DNA from 3 places in the Geobacillus sp. G4 genome. Region 2 is predicted to be linked to each of the others. Evidence: riboswitches for the same ligand, from Rfam matches in the RefSeq annotation. Region 2 holds a riboswitch; each other region holds the start of a gene.

Region 1 (4,196 bases), on a different contig from region 2:
GATCAGCGAATCGCTTCTCAACGGCAACGGGGTGATTATGGGCGGATTTGTCGGAGCGGCGGCGGACATTCTCATGGCTTATGCGGTGACGACCTTGCTTCGCGATGACCAAATGCACGCCTCCATCAACTTGCAGACGACATTTCACCGCCCGGCAGCGGCTGGGGAAGCCGAAATCGAGGCTAGGGTGGAAAAGTTCGGGAAAACCGTCGCTTATGTGACCGCCATCGTGCGGCAAAACGGCAAAGACGTGGCGAGCGCCACATCGTCAGTGCTGATCATGGACAAACCGTGAAGATGATGGATCTTCGAAGGAAAGAGCGTTTTTGCACATCGTCTTCCTTGAACTCGACGGGGAGAAACAGCAGCGGTAGAGGTGATCATGAGAGGCAAGCGCATGGCGAAACGAGGCAGGCACAGCCGTTTTCAATCAGTGGCCAAGCGCCGGAGAAAGCGCTGTCAAAAAACCTCTCTCCGGCGCTTTTCGTCGCTTGTTACGCACGGACAAACGTTTTCGGCATAACAACGGCCACGACTTGGCCGCGGGCGCACAGTTCGCCGTTAGCGAACACTTCCGTATCAACTTGCCATTTTTTCGGATGAATCTCCGTCACGGTGCCGACGGCGACAAGCGGCACACCGTGCGGCGTCGGCTTGACGAAATCAACGTGAAGCGACGCCGTGACAAAGCGCGGCGGCGTTTCCCCGCTCCCTGGTTCATGGCCATTTTTCCGATGCAACGCCAGCGCCGCCGACCCGGTGCCGTGGCAGTCGATGAGCGAGGCGATCAGCCCGCCGTACACAAACCCGGGGATCGCCGTATGTTCCGGGCGCGGTGTATAGACGGTCACCGTTTTGTCCCCTTGCCAACCGGTGCGGAAGTGATGGCCTTGCTCGTTCAATCGCCCGCATCCGTAGCACCAGGCGAATTCATCCGGATAGTCGTCTTGAATGGCGTGAACGATCGTTTCTTCCACTTGATCCTCCCCCCTCTCTTTTTCTAGTATATCATTGCATCAGGAAGACGGCGAGCCCGAACATGGCAATAAGCCACAGGCCTTGCCGAACGAGGCAGCCAGACGGCAAATTCATAGGCGGCCGAAACAGCGGGCCGCCTGCCGTTTGTTCAATTATTGCCCCGGCTCATAAAACTCGATCCATTCGCCGTCCGGACCGAGGAAAAACAAATATTTCGCCCCGTTCGGAAGCGTCGTAATGTCGTTCCAAACAAGCGGGACGCCTAGCGATTGAAGCCGTTCTTTCTCTTGCTCGATGCCTTCCACCGTAAACGCCACATGGTGCACTTTTCCTTCCGTCGGCAAATTCGGGTTGTATCCTTCGATCAGCTCGACGATGATCGAGCCGTCAATTCCTAAAAACGCCAGTTTCATCGTTCCGTTCGTATGGATCATCTCGCTTAACAGCTCAAGGCCGACGACGTTTTGGTAAAACTCCTTCGATGCCTCGATGTCTTTCACTTGAATGCCGACATGCTCGAACTTTTTAACTGCCATTGCTTGCTCTCCCTTTCCATTATGGACTTGAAAACACCGCCCGTAAATACGGCGTCATGCGTGCAGGGAAAATCTTTTTTTCCCGAGCTCCGCCCATATGCAGCGATCAAGGGCGTACGTCCCTTCTAACTTCCGCTCATCCGCCTAGGCATTCATCAGCAAAATAGAAAATGTCGTTGCTTGCATCTCCCCATATAGATGGCTATATCCATCCCCGCGGTCGACATGCACCACCGCTTGCGGGTCCAACTGAATGAGCTCCGCCTGCACACAGCGCATCACATGAACAGCGAACGCCGCGGCCGGCAAGTGCGACACCATGCAGGCGCGGAGAGAATAAAGTTCTGCCACCGTTTTTCTCACCTCCCATCAATCAAAAACCCCCTTCGCCTCGGAATGATGCGAAGGGGGTCATGAGCCATTCTTATCATCCAAAGCGAAACCGCTTTGCGGGTGTTAGCACCTTGCCAGCGGCAGGTTGCTGTGGGGTCATCAAGCCCGTTCTCTCGCCCACTCTTGATAAGACGTATGCAATTTGTTTTTTTATTTTTTATGCTATCATACATAATCCGCGACAGCAATCATTTATTCCGACACCTCCGGCTGTTCTGATGTGACTCCGACGTCTTTCCACGTTAGCTTCGAGCTTGGATCGACCGTGAAGTTGGCAACGCGGTTGTTGACCGCGTAGATAGCCGAACGATACAACGTTGGAATAACCGGCACCTCTTCATTCATCAACTTTTGCCATTCACTATAAATTTTCCGGCGGTATTCTTTATCAAACGCCTGCTCGGAATGTCCTTTTTCAAGCAGCTCATCGTTTTTCTCATTCACCCAGCGCGAGTAGTTGAACATGACGTTGCGGCCGTACAATCCGTACGGATCGACATCTGTTCCCGTCCCCCATGCGGCGGCGTACACATCGACTTTCGGATCGTCTTTTTCAACCATGTCATAGAACGAGTTAAATTCCGCCAAACGGCCGTCCACTAATTGGACATCCAAGCCCACATCTTTCCAGCATTGCATATAAAACTTTGCCAACGGCTCGGCAATGTCGCCGCCGCTCATTGACAAGAAGTTGATCGTGAACTTTTTGCCGTTCGGGTCTTCGCGCAGGCCATCGCCATTCACATCTTTATAGCCAGCCTCATCGAGCAGCTGTTTCGCTTTTTCCGGGTTATATGTGTATCCTTTGATTGTTTTGTCATGATAACCCGGGAACGACGGAGGAATGAGTGTTGTCGCCGGGAAGCGCAAGCCATGGTACAAGCGGTCAGCTACCTCTTGGTTGTTGATGGCATACGCCATCGCTTGGCGCAGCTTTTTGTTTTGGAATTTCGGGTTGTCCATCACATTTTCTTGCTTTTTCGCATCCCAATGGCCGAGTTTAAAACCGATGTAATTGTAGGCCAGGTCAATTTTGCCAATAAACTGAATGTTTTTCGTTCCCTTCGCATTCAAATATTGATCCGTCGGGAATTCCGCAACGTCAATATCGCCTTTTTTCAACGCTTGCAGCACCACTTGCGGGCTGACGACTTTCAGAATGACCCCTGCCAAATTCGGCTTGCCTGCCCAGTAGTCATCATTGCGGACGAACTCCACCGATTCGCCTGGCACGATTTTCTTTACTTTAAACGGGCCAAAGCCGATCGGGTTTTTCCGAATTTTATCTGATTGCGCCAATTGTTTGATTGGCACATCTTTCAAATAATGCTTCGGTAGCGGGTACGCCCAAATGCCGGTCAACACAGACGGGTTCGCATGCTTCCATGTGATCGTCAACGTCTTTTTGTCGATCACTTTAATGCCGGCGATTTTATCGGCTTTGCCGCTATGGTATTCGTCCATGCCGACGATGTCTTGGATGAGCGCGTCGCCGTAGCGGACGCCGGTATAATCTTTATGGCCGATGACCAAATACGCATACTCCAAGTCTTCCGCCGTCACCGGCTGGCCGTCATGCCAGTTGACATTATCTTTGATGCGGATCGTCATCGTTTTTTTGTCGTCGGACAGCTCATATGTGGCGGCGCCATCGTTCGTAATTTCATAGTCTCCATTTGTTCGGAAGAGTGATTCATCGAAAAATTGCAAAATTTCAGCGTCTGGAACACCTGTGTAGAACGCGTAGCTGAGCGTCCCTTCAAACGGCGTGTCGGACACAAGTCCGTATTTCAACACACCGCCATCGATGATTTTCCCGTCGTTTTTCACGGTCATCGGGAATTTGCTGATGTCTTCTTTTTGAGCAGCCGGTTTGCTTTTGCCTCCTTCTGCAGTCGTCGACGAGTTGCTCGTGCATCCGGCGAGCACGAGCAAGAGCGCGGCTAGCGCCGCCAGCCACTTTTTCTTCACTGTTTTCTTCCCCCTTTATCCTAATCGTTGTCTTGCATCAGCCGCGCGTTTCAGCGCTTGGCCAATGAAATTTATGCACAGCATCATCACTAAAATGAGCAATGATGCAGGCAGCCATACCCACCATTTGTTTTGCAGCACGTCTGGGTTGGTCGCATAGCTGACCAACGTCCCTAAACTCGGCGTGCTTTCCGGCAGGCCAAATCCAAGGTAAGTGAGCCCGGATTCAATGCCGATGTTGCCGGCCAAATTCAACGTCAAATTGACGATGATAATGGAGCTTAAATTCGGCAAAATTTGAAACAAAATGATTTTCCA
Region 2 (4,196 bases):
TCCAAACCTTCTTTCTGGCACGAAGCACGGTTCAGGCTGCATCTTTCTTCCTTTCAAACAGTGCAAACGGTACGCCCCCGTCGCAAGGGGCATACCGTGCGGCGCCTTGCTAGGTGGATGGGACGGACGGCCGCTCTTTCACAAACGACAACGCCTGCTCAAAATCGGCGATCAAATCGTTGACATCCTCCAGTCCGACGCTCAGCCGCAGCAAGCCGTCGGTAATGCCGCGGCGGAGTCGCTCGTCTTTCGGCATGGCCGCATGCGACATTTTCGCCGGGTGCGATAAAATTGACTCGACCGCCCCAAGGCTGACGGCGAACACGGGCAGGCGGACGTTTTGCACGAACGTCCGGGCCGATTCTTCATCGGCAAGGCGGAACGACAAGACGGCGCCAAACCCGGCCGCCTGTTGGCGCTGGATGTCATGGCCTGGGTGGTGCGAAAGCCCCGGATAATACACATCTTCCACTTTCGGATGGCGCGCCAAATACTCAGCGATGGCCAGGGCGGATTCGGACGATTGTTTCAGCCGGACATGAAGCGTTTTGATCCCCCGCAGCACAAGCCACGCATCTTGCACGCCGAGGACGGCGCCAAAGGCGTTTTGCAGTTTGTACAATTCTTTTCCCAATTCCTCGTCTTTCACGACCGCCAGCCCGGCGACGACGTCGCTATGGCCGGCTAAAAATTTCGTTGCGCTGTGTAGGACGACGTCGACGCCAAGATCAAGCGGCCGCTGCAGCGCCGGCGTCATAAACGTATTGTCAAGAAACGTTAGGCAGCCATGCGCTTTCGCCAGCTTGACAACACTCCGAATATCGGTCACTTTTAAGAGCGGATTGGACGGCGTTTCCATGTAAATGACTTTCGTGTTCGGTCGGATGTTTTCGGCGACGGCGCGCAAATCGGTCATATCGACAAACGTATACTCAATGCCAAAGCGGCTCAATACTTCGGTGATCATCCGGTACGTGCCGCCGTAAACGTCTTCCGTCACGAGGACGTGGTCGCCTCTGGACAAGAGCAAAAACGCCGTCGAAATGGCGGCCATGCCAGAAGCGAAGGCGAATCCGCGCACGCCGCCTTCTAACGCCGCGATCGTTTCCTCAAGCGCCTCGCGCGTCGGGTTGCTGGAGCGGCTGTAGTCGTATTTGCCGAATGAATCGAAATCGAACTGATGGAACGTGGAGGCGTGCTGGATCGGCACGCTCACCGCCCCGGTTGCGCGGTCGACTTTCCATTCGTTATGGAGCAGTTTCGTCGAAAACGACCATTCCTGTTCCATCGCTTACACCTCTTTCATGTTTTTCAATGCCTGCGCCAAGTCGGCGATCAAATCGTCAGCGTGCTCAATGCCGACCGAGAAACGGAGCAGCCGGTTGCAAATACCGTTTTGGATGCGGATTTCCTCAGGAATGTCCGCATGCGTCTGCGTCGCTGGGTACGTAATAAAGCTTTCGACTCCGCCTAAGCTTTCCGCGAATGTAATGAGGCGCAAGCTTTTTAAAAACCCGTTCACCCACTTTTCATCGGCAATCCGGAACGACAGCATCCCGCCTCTTCCCGGATACAACACATCGGTGACATCTTCATGTTCGCGCAAAAAGGCGCTCACTCGCTTCGCGTTTTCTTCATGTTGGCGCATCCTTAGCGCCAGCGTTTTCATCCCGCGGATCAGCAACCACGAATCAAACGGCGACAAAACAGCGCCGATGGCGTTCTGATACTCGGCCAGGCGTTGACAGAGCTCCTCGCCCTTGGCGACGACAAGACCGGCCAAGACGTCGTTATGGCCGCCTAAATATTTCGTGGCGCTGTGGATGACAATATCGGCGCCCTGTTCGATCGGGCGTTGAAGCACCGGTGTATAAAACGTGTTGTCAACGATCAACAAAAGCCCGTGCCGCTTGGCGAGCTCGGCGACCGCAGAGATATCCGTCTCGTGCATGAGCGGATTCGTTGGCGTTTCCAAAAAGATGGCTTTTGTTTTTTCCGCAATTTTTTCCTCTACAGCAGCAAGATCGGTAAAATCGACGTAATGGAACCCAAGACCGTACTTGCGCCAGCCGCGCTCAAACAGGCGGTACGTGCCGCCGTACAGGTCGGCCGATACGAGAAACTCATCTCCGCTCTCAAACAAGGCGAGCACTGTCTGAATGGCGGCCATGCCGGAGCTGAACGCGTAGCCTTGGTCGCCGCCTTCAAGCTTCGCGATCGCTTCTTCGACGATTTTGCGCGTCGGGTTGCCGGTGCGGATGTAGTCAAACCCGGTCGACTCTCCGATGCCGGCATGGCGGTAAGCGGTGGAAAAATAAACAGGCGGGTTGACCGTCCCCGTCGCCGTTTCGCTCCGGTTGCCAATTTGCGCTAACAACGTCTCCAGTTTCTCCATCTCATCTCTCTCCTTCTGCTGAAAATTCCATCATGGGTCAACGGCCGACCGCTTGGCGCCAAACGAAGCGCCGCTGTCTCTCGGGCAGCGGCCGAGCGCCTTCGTCCGAAACCGCCTCGCGGTTGATGGAAGCGGCCGCTTGAGTAAATAAAAAAAGTCTTCTAAGAAGAAGACTTTTCCATACGCACATGGTCATGCTTCTTCTTATCTGCCGAATTGAATGCTCAATTCGCTGGATTTAGCACCTGGCCGCCGGGCGGCTGGTTGCTGAAGCTTCATTGGGCCAGTTCCCTCCGCTTCTCTTGATAAGAATGAGACGCGTATTCAATTTTTCTAATTTAATAAAAAATGTAGCGCATTCCCCCCGTTTTTGCAAGTCATTTTTTTATCAATGGCACCATTCGGCAAATTCACAAAAAATTCGAGCCGTTCATTAACATCTTTTGGTGCAAATATGTTACAATAACAGATGAACTTACGCTTTCATGGAGGATGGTCATGGCGACAGCAACAGGAACGATGCGCGACTGCAAGTTGTACAGCGGAGAGCTGCAAGAAGAAATCGAACTGCTCATCTACTTGCCAAGCAATTTTTCGCCGCTTTACAAATATTCTTTATTAATCGCGCAAGACGGCAAAGATTATTTTATGTATGGAAAAATGAAAACCGTCATCGAAACGCTGATGGAAGAAGGAACAATCGACCGGACGATCGTCGTCGGCATCCCGTATCGGAACGTCAACGACCGCTACGAGAAATACCACCCGGAAGGACGAAAGCACGAAGCATACCTTCGTTTTTTAGCCCATGAGCTCGTCCCGTTTTTGGACCGCGAACTGCCGACATACCAAATGGGCAAAGGCCGGGCGCTGATCGGCGATTCGCTCGGCGGAACGGTGTCGCTTCTAGCCGGGTTGTTGTATCCGCATACATTTGGGAAAATCGCCATGCAGTCCCCCTATATCGATGACTCGGTATTGGCGCGCATCCGCTCATTCCGCGATCCATCGCTCCTTTCGCTTTACCATTCTGTTGGCACAGAGGAAACAGCGGTGAAAACGACGGATGGCCATGTGCGCGATTTTATCACCCCGAATCGAATGGCGCGGGACTTGTTTATGGAAAAACGGTTTGCTTATACGTACCATGAGTTCGAAGGCGGCCATGCGTGGACGTATTGGCAGCCGGATGTACCCCGGGCCGTAGCCGCTGTTTTATCATTATAGGACAAAACGGAGCAACTTCAAAGATGTCGAAGCCGCCGCATCCATTCCGTGCGTTTCCTGTGCATGGAAAAAGAACTGGTTCAAGGAGGGAAAACAAAATGAAGTACGGCATTGTGATCTTTCCGCCAAAACGGATTCAGGACTTCGCCAACTCGTACCGGAAACGGTACGACAGCCATTACGCCCTCATCCCGCCGCATATTACGCTGAAATACCCATTTGAAGCGGATGAGGAGCAAATAAAAAAAATGGCGAAAGAGTTGCGCCGCATTGCGGCGGAAACACCTCCCATTCCGATCAAAGTGACGAAATTCAGCTCGTTTTACCCGACAAGCAACATCATTTATTTGAAGGTGGAACCAAACGACGTGCTCGAGCGCCTTCATGAACAACTGCACAGCGGCTTGTTCGCCGGAAAGCCGGAGTTTGTGTTCGTGCCTCACATTACGATCGGCCGCGATTTGCCGGGCGCAGAATATGCGGACGTCTACAGCCAGCTGAAGCTGCAAGATGTGCACTTCGAGGAGACCGTCGACCGCTTCCATCTTCTCTATCAGCTGGAAAACGGCTCGTG
Region 3 (4,196 bases), on a different contig from region 2:
AAGGGTTGGCGACGGAGTGAAAAAGCCGCTCAACAACGGTTCTTCTCACGTTGAGAAGCTTTGTGAAATCGGATCTTCTTCCCCGATCCCAACCACTCATCGGGCGAAACGAAACGTTTTTCACCAATCCCGATTAGGCGCGCTCGCTTTCGTTGGCGATTTGGACGCAGCGTTGTACAATACATGGTGAACGATCGATTTTGCAACAGAAAGGAACGAACGCCCATGATTTACCCATACAAAGGCAAAACGCCGCAAATTGCCGCCTCCGCCTTTATCGCCGACTATGTGACGATCACCGGCGATGTCGTGATCGGCGAAGAGACAAGCATTTGGTTCAATACCGTCATTCGCGGCGATGTGGCGCCAACGGTGATTGGCAACCGGGTCAATATTCAAGATAACTCAATTTTGCATCAAAGTCCAAACAATCCGCTTATCATTGAGGACGGGGTGACGGTCGGCCATCAAGTCATTTTGCACAGCGCCATCGTTCGCAAAAACGCGCTCATCGGCATGGGCTCAATCATTTTGGACCGCGCGGAAATCGGGGAAGGCGCGTTTATCGGCGCCGGCAGTTTAGTGCCGCCGGGCAAAAAAATTCCGCCCAACACGCTCGCCCTCGGCCGGCCGGCGAAAGTCGTCCGCGAACTGACGGAAGACGATATCCGCGAAATGGAGCGCATCCGCCGCGAATATGTCGAGAAAGGGCAGTATTACAAAGCGCTGCAGCAACAGCGGACATCGTGCGCCGACAAAAAAGAGCTGCCGTGATCAGGCAGCTCTTTTTCTTTCATCACTTGTCCGCCAACGCCAGCGCTTGTTCTTTCAACAAGGCGGCTTTGTCGGTGCGCTCCCACGGCAGGTCGATGTCCGTACGCCCAAAATGGCCGTAAGCAGCCGTCTGTTTGTAAATCGGGCGGCGAAGGTCGAGCATTTTGATGATGCCCGCCGGGCGGAGATCGAAGTTGTTGCGCACGACTTCAATCAAAATGTCTTCCGACACTTTGCCGGTGCCGAACGTATCGATCGAAATCGAAACTGGGCGGGCGACGCCGATCGCGTAGGCAAGCTGCACTTCGCATTTGTCGGCCAGTCCTGCCGCGACGATGTTTTTCGCGACATAGCGGGCCGCATACGCCGCCGAGCGGTCGACTTTCGTCGGATCTTTGCCCGAGAACGCGCCACCGCCGTGGCGGGCGTAGCCGCCGTACGTATCGACGATGATTTTGCGCCCCGTCAACCCAGCATCCCCTTGCGGACCGCCGATGACAAACCGTCCTGTCGGGTTGATGAAATATTTCGTGTTCTCATCAAGCAGCTCCGCGGGCACGACCGGCTTGATGACCTGCTCTTTAATGTCGCGCTGGATTTGCTCTTGCGTAATTTCCGGATGGTGCTGCGCGGAAACGACGATCGTATCGACGCGCACCGGTTTGCCGTTTTCATCGTATTCGATCGTCACTTGCGTTTTCCCGTCCGGCCGCAAGTACGGCAAGACGTCCGTTTTGCGCACTTCCGCCAATCGGCGCGCCAAGCGGTGCGCAAGCGAAATCGGCATCGGCATCAATTCTTCCGTCTCATTGCAGGCGAACCCAAACATCAATCCTTGGTCGCCGGCGCCGATCGCTTCGATTTCCTCGTCAGTCATCTGACCTTCGCGCGCCTCGAGCGCCCGGTCCACCCCCATCGCAATGTCCGGCGATTGTTCGTCAATCGATGTCAGCACCGCGCACGTATCGGCGTCAAATCCGTATTTGGCGCGCGTGTAGCCGATCTCCCGGACCGTATCGCGGACGATGCGCGGAATGTCCACGTATGTTGATGTCGTGATTTCCCCGCTCACGAGCACCAGCCCGGTCGTAACGCTCGTTTCGCAGGCGACGCGGGCGTTTGGATCTTTTTCCAAAATGGCATCCAAAATGGCGTCAGAAATTTGGTCGCAAATTTTATCCGGATGTCCTTCCGTCACAGACTCTGAAGTAAACAAGCGGCGTTTGGCTGACATTCGGTTTGTTTCCTCCTCTTGGCATAATGTGGCGACACGGAACTCATTTCCCTTTTTCCCTTCGCAATATAAAAAACCTTTCCTGTAACGGCTGAGGAAAGGTCATGGCAATCGTATTGCTTCCTTTCACTCTTATCGTTCAAGGACTGCGCCTTGCCACAGGTTAGCACCATTTCACACATGTACAGTTGTGACGGTTGCTGGGCTTCATCGGGCCTGTCCCTCCACCGGCTCGGGATAAGAGTATCCGTTCAATGACTTATCTTATCGCAACGGAATCGGCAAAGTCAACTATCAAAATTCATTTTTTATCATTTCCAGCCGCGAAAATTCTTTCCTCAAGGAAACCAACACATTGGGCAAAATAAAGTTTGAAAAACCCACACAATTAGTATGGACTATTAATAAAAATGTGTTATACTATTTTCAAGAGTGATTACAAAAAGAAGGCAGGTTTTGAATATGGGGATCGCAAACATGACGAATAAGCTTGATTTATTGCTGCAAAAACCGTACGTGCATCATCAACTGTCCGTCGCCGAGCTCGTCGAGAAAGTCCTGCGGCGGAACGAAGGACGGCTGACGCACACCGGAGCCGTCGCGGTGACAACCGGCAAGTACACAGGGCGGTCGCCGAAAGACAAATACATCGTCGAAGAACCGTCAACGAAGCAAACGATCGACTGGGGCGCGGTCAACCAGCCGATGTCTCCGGAGACGTTTGATAAACTGTACGACAAAGTGCTCGACTATTTAATGAAGAAAGATGAACTGTTCGTGTTTAAAGGCTTTGCCGGCGCCGATCCGAAATCCCGGCTGCCGATTCAAGTCGTCAACGAATTCGCCTGGCACAACTTGTTCGTTCATCAGCTGTTCATCCGGCCGAACGCCGAAGAGCTCGCCGCGCATGAGCCGCAATTCACCGTCATTTGCGCGCCGAACTTTAAAGCCGACCCGAAAGTTGACGGCACGCGCTCGGAAGCGTTCATCATCATCTCGTTTGAACGGCGCACCGTGTTGATCGGCGGCACCGAGTATGCCGGCGAAATGAAAAAATCGATTTTCTCGGTGATGAACTATTTGCTGCCGGAACAAGGCATCCTGCCGATGCACTGCTCGGCCAACGTCGGCCAGGAAGGCGACGTCGCCCTCTTTTTCGGCTTGTCGGGAACGGGAAAAACGACGCTCTCGACCGACCCGAACCGCCGCTTGATCGGCGATGATGAGCACGGCTGGTCAAACCGCGGCATTTTCAACATCGAAGGCGGCTGCTATGCGAAATGCATCAACCTATCGCGCGAGAAAGAGCCGCAAATTTTTGACGCCATCGGCTTCGGCGCGGTGCTCGAAAACGTCGTCCTCGACGACGCGACGCGGGTGCCGAATTACGACGACGGCACGCTGACGGAAAACACGCGCGCCGCCTACCCGCTTCAAGCGATCAAAAACATCGTCGACCCAAGCGTCGCCGGCCATCCGTCCACGATCGTGTTTTTGACGGCTGATGCGTTCGGCGTCCTGCCGCCAATCAGCAAGCTGACGCGCGAACAGGCGATGTACCATTTCTTAAGCGGCTACACAAGCAAACTCGCCGGCACCGAACGCGGCGTCACCGAACCGGAAGCAACGTTCTCAACGTGCTTTGGCGCACCGTTTTTGCCGCGCCCGGCCGTCGAATACGCGGAAATGCTCGGGCAAAAAATCGCCGAACACAACGTCCGCGTCTTTTTGGTCAACACCGGCTGGACAGGGGGACCGTACGGCGTCGGCAGCCGCATGAAGCTCGCCTACACCCGGGCGATGGTGCAAGCCGCCGTCGAAGGGGAGCTGGACAACGTCGAAACGGTGCAAGACCCGATTTTCGGCCTCGCTATCCCAACCCACGTCCCCGGCGTGCCGGATGACGTCCTGCAGCCGCAAAACACATGGGCTGACAAACAAGCGTACGAACAAAAAGCAAAAGAGCTGGCGCAAAAGTTCCGCGCCAACTTCCGAAAGTTCGCCCATATCGACCCGACGATCGAAAAACTCGGCGGACCGCTCGTGTAACAAGAACCCGGCCGGACAGGGAGCCGTTCCCTGTCCGGCTGTTTTTTCGAACGCATAAAATGATTGTCGTCGATCCCCCGGGGTTTTTGCACGATTGGGGGTCGACGACAATGTGAGGCTCGACGGCGAAGAGTCTGCT

The links. Region 2 has a riboswitch for S-adenosylmethionine ahead of ABS784_RS07370 (methionine biosynthesis PLP-dependent protein). Riboswitches for the same ligand answer to the same signal wherever they lie in the genome.
Region 1: it holds a riboswitch for S-adenosylmethionine, as region 2 does, so the genes downstream of both, ABS784_RS00100 (hypothetical protein) here and ABS784_RS07370 (methionine biosynthesis PLP-dependent protein) in region 2, are expected to answer to the same signal.
Region 3: it holds a riboswitch for S-adenosylmethionine, as region 2 does, so the genes downstream of both, metK (methionine adenosyltransferase) here and ABS784_RS07370 (methionine biosynthesis PLP-dependent protein) in region 2, are expected to answer to the same signal.

Annotation. Positions count from the first base shown of each region.
Region 1 is NZ_JBEPJY010000001.1:21,428-25,623, forward strand. It holds gene ABS784_RS00085 (PaaI family thioesterase) at 1-295, shown strand, start outside; gene ABS784_RS00090 (PaaI family thioesterase) at 495-977, opposite strand; gene ABS784_RS00095 (VOC family protein) at 1,131-1,514, opposite strand; gene ABS784_RS00100 (hypothetical protein) at 1,659-1,865, opposite strand; SAM riboswitch class I at 1,936-2,040, opposite strand; gene opp4A (oligopeptide ABC transporter substrate-binding protein) at 2,100-3,878, opposite strand; gene ABS784_RS00110 (ABC transporter permease) at 3,894-4,196, opposite strand, start outside.
Region 2 is NZ_JBEPJY010000004.1:250,056-254,251, reverse strand. It holds gene metC (cystathionine beta-lyase) at 110-1,288, opposite strand; gene ABS784_RS07370 (methionine biosynthesis PLP-dependent protein) at 1,292-2,395, opposite strand; SAM riboswitch class I at 2,597-2,707, opposite strand; gene ABS784_RS07365 (alpha/beta hydrolase) at 2,894-3,622, shown strand; gene ABS784_RS07360 (YjcG family protein) at 3,721-4,196, shown strand, end outside.
Region 3 is NZ_JBEPJY010000002.1:337,563-341,758, forward strand. It holds gene ABS784_RS03885 (gamma carbonic anhydrase) at 226-774, shown strand; gene metK (methionine adenosyltransferase) at 797-2,008, opposite strand; SAM riboswitch class I at 2,138-2,252, opposite strand; gene pckA (phosphoenolpyruvate carboxykinase (ATP)) at 2,471-4,057, shown strand.